Linked DNA regions of Rhodospirillum rubrum ATCC 11170. The protein of the gene in region 2 interacts with the protein of the main gene of each other region in a pairwise test. Links are inferred from orthologs where the notes say so. Each region holds a gene or a part of one and is shown on either strand. Other genes may lie near its edges.

What was found. The genes of interacting proteins can lie anywhere in the genome.
Region 1: the proteins of RRU_RS02475 (region 2) and ftsA interact in binary tests that used the Escherichia coli proteins (3 or more experiments, as listed by UniProt). The link is inferred for Rhodospirillum rubrum ATCC 11170 from one-to-one orthologs.

The regions. Positions count from the first base shown.
Region 1 is NC_007643.1:1,127,148-1,130,146, reverse strand. It holds ftsA (cell division protein FtsA), read left to right. Parts: upstream 1-838; coding sequence 839-2,161; downstream 2,162-2,999. Other genes in the region: ftsZ (cell division protein FtsZ), read left to right, coding at 2,306-2,999; RRU_RS04940 (cell division protein FtsQ/DivIB), read left to right, coding at 1-846. UniProt on the Escherichia coli protein: Essential cell division protein that assists in the assembly of the Z ring. May serve as the principal membrane anchor for the Z ring.
Region 2 is NC_007643.1:549,619-553,846, reverse strand. The notes cover bases 1-2,780. They hold RRU_RS02475 (rod shape-determining protein), read right to left. Parts: upstream 2,021-2,780; coding sequence 980-2,020; downstream 1-979. Other genes in these bases: mreC (rod shape-determining protein MreC), read right to left, coding at 1-828. Also shown: ilvC (ketol-acid reductoisomerase), read right to left, coding at 2,790-3,809; ilvN (acetolactate synthase small subunit), read right to left, coding at 3,936-4,228. UniProt on the Escherichia coli protein: Forms membrane-associated dynamic filaments that are essential for cell shape determination. Acts by regulating cell wall synthesis and cell elongation, and thus cell shape.

The DNA.
Region 1 (2,999 bases), 580 kb from region 2 along the record:
GCCGGGCTGATCGGCCTTGCCCCGCCGCCGGCCCTCGGCGCGCCCGGATCGAGCGTCCCTCCGGCCGGCGCCCGCGATGCCGGCGAAGGCTGGGGCCTGGGCGAAACCGCCCGGGTGCTGACCCGCCAGGGGCTGGTGCTGCGTCAGGTGACCGTCACCGGCCGCGATCTGACGGCCGGCCGCGATATCCTGGGCGCCATCGGCGTTCCCCAGGGCGGCCCCTTGCTGGCGATCGACCCCGAGACGGTGCGCACCCGCCTGGAGGCCCTGCCCTGGGTGGCCAGCGCCCGGGTCGAGCGCCGCCTGCCCGATCAGGTGCATGTGGCGATCACCGAGCGCGAGCCGATGGCGCTATGGCAGCACAATGGCGCCTTCGCCGTCATCGACCGCGAAGGCCGGGCGATCGCGGCCGACCCCGGCCGTTGGCGCACCCTGCCGCTGGTGGTCGGCGCCGGAGCGCCCGGGCATGCCGCCGAACTGCTCAATCTGCTGACCAGCCAGCCCGGGATCGCCGAGCGGGTGAAGGCCGCCACCCTGATCGGCGAGCGCCGCTGGACCCTGCGCCTGGACAGCATCGAAAACGGGCTGGTGGTCCGCCTGCCCGAGGAGGACCCCTCGGCCGCCCTCGACCAGCTCGTCCAGATCGACGCCCGCGATCACCTGCTGTCAAAGAACCTTTCGGTGATCGACATGCGCCTTCCCGGCCGGCTGGTCGTCCGGCTGGCCGAGGATGGGCCGGTCGATCCCGAGGCCGAGATCGCCGGCGGCAAGCCGGCGCGCGGCGCCCCCGCCGGGGGACAAAAACCCCCACCGATAGTTCGAAAGAGCGAGGGACGGGATGCCTAGAGACGCCATCAGCAAAGACACCCCCACCGCGGCCCGGACGCGGCGGAAGGATCACAGGGCGGCCCCGCCCCGACGCCAGCGCGGCGGGTTGATCACCGCCCTTGACGTGGGAACCACCAAGATCGCCTGCTTCATCGCCCGCGAGGAAGAGGACGGCGCGTTGCGCGTGCTCGGCGTCGGCCATCACCGGTCGCGCGGCATGCGCAACGGTCAGGTGGCCAATATGGACGAGGTCGAGCTGTCGGTTCGCGCCGCCGTCGACGCCGCCGAGCAGATGGCCAACGAGCGCATCTCCAGCGTCGTCGTCAACGTCAGCGGCGGCCAGCCCCATTCGACCCGGGTCGAGGTCGAGATGTCGATCGCCGGCCACGAGGTGCGCGGCAATGACGTGCGCCGCATCCAGGCCTATGGCCGGGGCCTGCATACCTCGGCCGACCGCGAGTTGGTCCACTGCATTCCGGTGTCCTACGCCATCGACGGCACCGAGGGCGTGCTCGACCCGCGCGGCATGTTCGGCCAGAGCCTGGGGGTGTCGATCCATCTGGTATCGGCCGCCGCCGGACCGTTGCGCAATCTGTCGACCGTTGTCGAGCGCTGCCACCTCGATATCGAGGACAAGGTGGTCAGCCCCTATGCCTCGGGTCTCGCCTGTCTGGTCGAGGACGAGAAGCAGATGGGGGTGACGGTCATCGACCTCGGCGGCGGCACCACCTCGATCGCCGTTTTCCACGAGGGCCATGTCGTCCACACCGAGATGATCCCGGTGGGCGGACTGCATGTGACCAACGATATCGCCAAGGGCTTGACGACCCCGGTCGCCAATGCCGAACGGCTCAAGACCATTCATGGCAGTTGCTCGGTCTCGCCCGCCGACACCCGCGAGATCCTGCGGGTGCCGCTGGTCGGCGAGGACGACGAGGCGACCGCCAACGAAGTGCCCCGCTCCATGTTGGTGCAGATCATCCGCCCGCGCATCGAAGAGACCTTCGAACTGGTGCGCGGCCGCCTGGAAGCCAGCGGCTTCGACAAGGTCGGCGGACGGCTGGTCGTGCTGACCGGGGGGGGAAGTCAATTGCAGGGGGTTCGCGAGCTGGCCGAGGTCATCCTCGACCGCCAGGTGCGCCCCGGTCGGCCGCAACGGATCCGGGGGCTGGCCGACAGCACCTCGGGACCGGCTTTCGCGACCTGCGCCGGGATGCTGCGCTATGCGGTTCAGCATCAGGTCGAAACCCCCGATACCGATCCGACCGCCGATGAGACGGTCGCGACAGGAGCCCTGGGCCGGTTCGCCCGCTGGTGGAAGGACAACTTCTAACGGTGGCGTCCAGGGCGCCGTAAGAGCGGTGCCGTCGATCCTCGGGAGCGGTGAGACGGTATCGATTTCGTGACTAGGGAGCATGGGCTCCTCCCCGGCTTTTCGCGCCGGAGTGAGTCCCCCAGCGATCCGGAGGCAGACCACATGGCTATCAAGATCACCCTACCCGAGGGACCGGAAACCCCTCACCTCAAGCCCCGCATCACCGTCGTCGGTGTCGGCGGAGCCGGCGGCAACGCCGTCAACAACATGATCGACGCCGAACTGGCGGGCGTTGATTTCGTCGTCGCCAATACGGACGCCCAGGCGTTGTGCCACTCGCGCACCAGCCGCCGCATCCAGCTTGGCACCGAGGCCACCCGCGGCCTGGGCGCCGGCGCCCGTCCCGAGGTGGGCCGCGTGGCCGCCGAAGAGGCGGTCGAGGCGATCGCCGGTGAACTCCAGGGCGCCAATATGGTGTTCATCACCGCCGGCATGGGCGGCGGCACGGGCACCGGCGCCGCTCCGGTGGTCGCCAGCGTCGCCCGCGAGCTGGGAATCCTCACCGTCGGCGTCGTCACCAAGCCCTTCCAGTTCGAAGGCGCCCACCGCATGCGCTTGGCCGAAGCGGGCATCGACGAGCTGGCCCAATTCGTCGATACGCTGATTATCATTCCGAATCAGAATCTATTCCGGGTGGCGAATGAAAAAACCACCTTCGCAGATGCCTTCAAATTGGCCGACGACGTGCTGTATTCGGGCGTGCGCAGCGTCACCGACCTGATGATCAATCCCGGTCTGATCAACCTGGACTTCGCCGACGTCCGCACGGTCATGCAGAACATGGGCCGGGCGATGA
Region 2 (4,228 bases):
GATGCCGAAATTGGCGATGCGCACCACTTCCAGGCGGTCTTGTTCAACGAACAAATCAACCCGGATGCCCTTTTTCTCGTCAACGCTGGCGACCACGCCGATCGGAATGCCCGGCGGGAAAATGCGGGCGTCGCCGCTGGTCACCACCCGGTCTCCGGGCTGAACGGCGATGCGGTCGCGCAAGAAGCGCAATTGCGGCCGATCCTGATTATCGCCGGCGAGAATGGCGCGAACGCGGCTGTCTTCAAGCAGAACCGGAATCCGGCTGTTGATATCGGTCAGCAAAAGCACCCGGGACGACCGCTGGCCGGCCTCGGCCACCGTTCCGGCCAATCCTTCGCCCGAAATGACCGCCTGCCCCTTGTTGACGCCATGGATGGTGCCGGCGAGCACGACCAGGGAGCGGGCGAAGGTGCCGCCGGTATCGGCGACCACCCGGGCCGTCACATAGGAGGCCTTGGGCTCGGGCACATAGGTGAGCAGGCCGCGCAGCGCCTCGTTTTCGGCTTCCAGATGGCGGGCGGCGGCCTGCCAGCGCATCAAGCGGTCATTCTCGGTCGCCAGCCGGTCGTTCTCGGCGCGAATCGAAGTGAGCTGGCGCAGATTGGCGAAGATCGCCGCGACGTTTTCCGCCGGGGTCGACATGAAGTCGAGCACCGGGGCGGCGGCATCGATCACCGTCGCCCGCACCCGTTCAACCAGAACCGTATCGGCCTTGCCCAGCAGCATGAAGGCGAAAGCCAGCCCCGCCAAAGCCACGAAGGCCGATTTCTGGACGAAAACCCGCAAGGCGGTCAGCCGCGCGGTTTGTCCCGTCGGTTGCTTCACGGAAGCGTTCTCCCTCCCTGGAGAAACCGGAGCCTCATGGAATGACCACGGCGGGGCGATCAAGCCCCGCTGTCGGCACCCATACCCGGGGACCCCGCGTCGCCCGCCCCATGCCTGTCGCGGCGCCCCATCGATGCGATAGGGGCCGGGATCAATACATCGTGGTCAGGACGTTGCGCAGACGCTTCATTTCCTCAAGCGCCCGACCGGTCCCCATGGCCACGCAGGACAACGGATCATCGGCGATCGAGACCGGCAGGCCGGTGGAGGCGCGCAAGACGTAATCGAGATTGGTCAGCAAGGCGCCGCCGCCGGTCAGAACGATACCCTTGTCGACGATATCGGCGGCCAATTCGGGGGCGGTGTGCTCGAGCGCCACCTTGACGGCCTCGATAATGGCGCTGACCGGCTCGGCCAGGCTTTCGGCGATCTGCGCCTCGCTGATCACCAATTCCTTGGGCACGCCGTTCATCAGGTCGCGGCCCTTGATCTCGATGGTGCGGTTCGACCCGTCCTCGGGCGGACAGGCGCAGCCGATTTCTTTTTTGATGCGCTCGGCCGAGCCTTCGCCGACCAGCAGATTATGATTGCGACGGATATAGGCGATGATCGCCTCGTCCATCTTATCGCCGCCGACGCGCACCGAGCGGGCATAGACGATGCCGCCCAGCGACAGCACGGCCACTTCGGTGGTGCCGCCGCCGATATCGACGACCATCGATCCGGTCGGTTCGGTCACCGGCAAGCCGGCGCCGATGGCCGCGGCCATCGGTTCCTCGATCAGGAACACCCGGCGGGCCCCGGCCGCCTCGGCCGATTCCTGGATGGCGCGGCGTTCCACGGCGGTCGAGCCCGAGGGAACGCAGATGATCACCATCGGGCTGGCGAAGCTGCGCCGATTATGAACCTTGCGGATGAAATGCTTGATCATTTCCTCCGCCACTTCGAAATCGGCGATGACGCCGTCACGCAAGGGGCGGATGGCCTGGATATTGCCAGGAGTGCGGCCAAGCATCTGCTTGGCTTCATCACCAACGGCGAGGACCTGTTTCTTGCCCTTCACGTCGGCGATCGCGACGACGGACGGCTCGTTGAGAACGATCCCCCTGCCCTTCACATAGACCAGCGTGTTGGCCGTGCCGAGGTCGATGGCCATATCCGCCGAAAGCAGGCCGGTCATTCTGGAAAACATTGTTGCTCGCTCGCCCTTGTCAAACCACGCCTCGGGATCCCATCACCCCAACCATCACGGGCGCGGCGCCAGTTCCACGTCGTTCGCTTAAGGAAGCCCGACGGAACCAATTCGCCCGAATTGACCCCTGTGCCTCCCCCACTTTTTTCAGACCCCACCCCCGCCTGCGGCAGACCGCCGCGCGCGAGGTGTCGGGCCTTGAAACAGCCTCTCCAAGCCGTTCCCTTCCCCGCATCCGCCGGATCGACCGGGCGCGGAACCCCGCGACCAACCGATGGCCCCCGACGACGGGCGCGGCCACCACAATGCAAACGAGGCCGAGGACCGGCCCCGACCTTACCATCCGCCTGTTCTCACAGGACGATCGTCGATGCCCGATAACCCGGGCCCCTGCCTCCAGGCCTTCGGCCCAAGCTCATGGCTTGATTTCCGGCCCGGATTCCGAAGGAGGAGCGTCGACGAGGGAGGCACACCGCTTAGCGGCCACGCGTCCAATCGCATTGCTGCGGGCGCGCGGTTCGACAATGAAGCTTTGATCGCCCCCGCTTGTCAACGTCCAAGAGAGACCCAGGCCGCCCTTTCTGCGCCGAGCCCAGAAACAACCGACCAAAGGTGCACTTTGTGCCCAAAATGACCACCCCCCCGGAAGGGTCACTTCCGGAGGGGTGGGTCGCACGCCCCTGGGGGCGATCAATCACGCGCCCCTTTGGGGCGACCTATGACGCGCCCCTTTGGGGCGATGGATCACACGCCCCTTTGGGGCGACGGATCAGTTCTTGTCCTTGTCGACCAGCCGGTTGGCGGCGATCCACGGCATCATGGCGCGCAGCCGGCCGCCAACCTCTTCGATCTGGTGCTCGGCGTTGCGGCGGCGGGTGGCCTTGAACGACGGCTGACCGGCCTTGCATTCGATCATCCAGTCGCGGACGAAGCGGCCGGACTGGATGTCATCGAGCACGCGCTTCATCTCGGCCTTGGTTTCCGGGGTGACGATGCGCGGACCGGTGACGTAATCGCCATATTCGGCGGTGTTGGAGATCGAGTAGCGCATATTGGCCATGCCGCCCTCGTACATCAGGTCGACGATCAGCTTGACCTCGTGCAGGCACTCGAAATAGGCCATCTCGGGGGCGTAGCCGGCTTCGACCAGGGTCTCGAAGCCGTTCTTGATCAGCTCGGTCAGGCCGCCGCACAGCACCGCCTGCTCGCCGAACAGATCGGTCTCGCATTCCTCGCGGAAGGTGGTCTCGATGATGCCCGAGCGCCCGCCGCCGATCGCCGAGGCATAGGACAGGGCGATCTCCATGGCGTTGCCGCTGGCGTCCTGGGCCACGGCGACCAGACAGGGCACGCCGCCGCCGCGCACGTATTCGCTGCGCACGGTGTGACCGGGGCCCTTGGGGGCGATCATGAACACATCAAGATCGGGGCGCGGCTCGATCAGGGCGAAATGGATGTTCAGGCCATGGGCGAAGGCCAGGGCGGCGCCCTGCTTCATATTGGCGTGCAGGTGATCCTTATAGAGATCGCCCTGCAGCTCGTCGGGGGTGAGGATCATCACCACATCGGCCCAGGCGGCGGCCTCGGCCGGAGTCTTGACGACGAGGCCCTGGCCGGTCGCCTTCTTGGCCGAGGGCGAGCCCTCGCGCAGGGCCACGCACACCTCGGTAACGCCGGAATCGCGCAGATTAAGGACATGGGCATGCCCCTGGGAGCCATAGCCGACCACGGCAACCTTCTTGCCCTTGATCAGGTTCACGTCGGCGTCACGGTCGTAATAAACACGCATGGTCTGTTCCTTCAGTGAAACAAAGGGGTGGCTTTCTTGAAACGGCCGCCTCCGCGGCTTCGTCTTCGCCGATCCCTTAAGGGCGCCGGCTACCGCCCGGCATCCAAAGGGATCCTGTTTAGAGCGTTAAAACGGCTGACCGCCGCGGGCGATGGCGGCAACGCCGGTGCGCGCGACGTCGATCAGCCCGAGCGGCTCCATCAAACCGATGAAGGCGTTGATCTTTTCGGTCTTGCCGACGATCTCGAAAACGAACGACTCGTTGGAGCTGTCGACAACCCGGGCGCGGAAGATATCGGCGATGCGCAGGGACTCGACGCGCTTCTCGCCGGTGCCCGCCACCTTGATCAGCGCCAATTCGCGCGACACATGCGGGCCTTCCACCGTCAGGTCCGAGACCTTGTGAACGGGCACCAGCC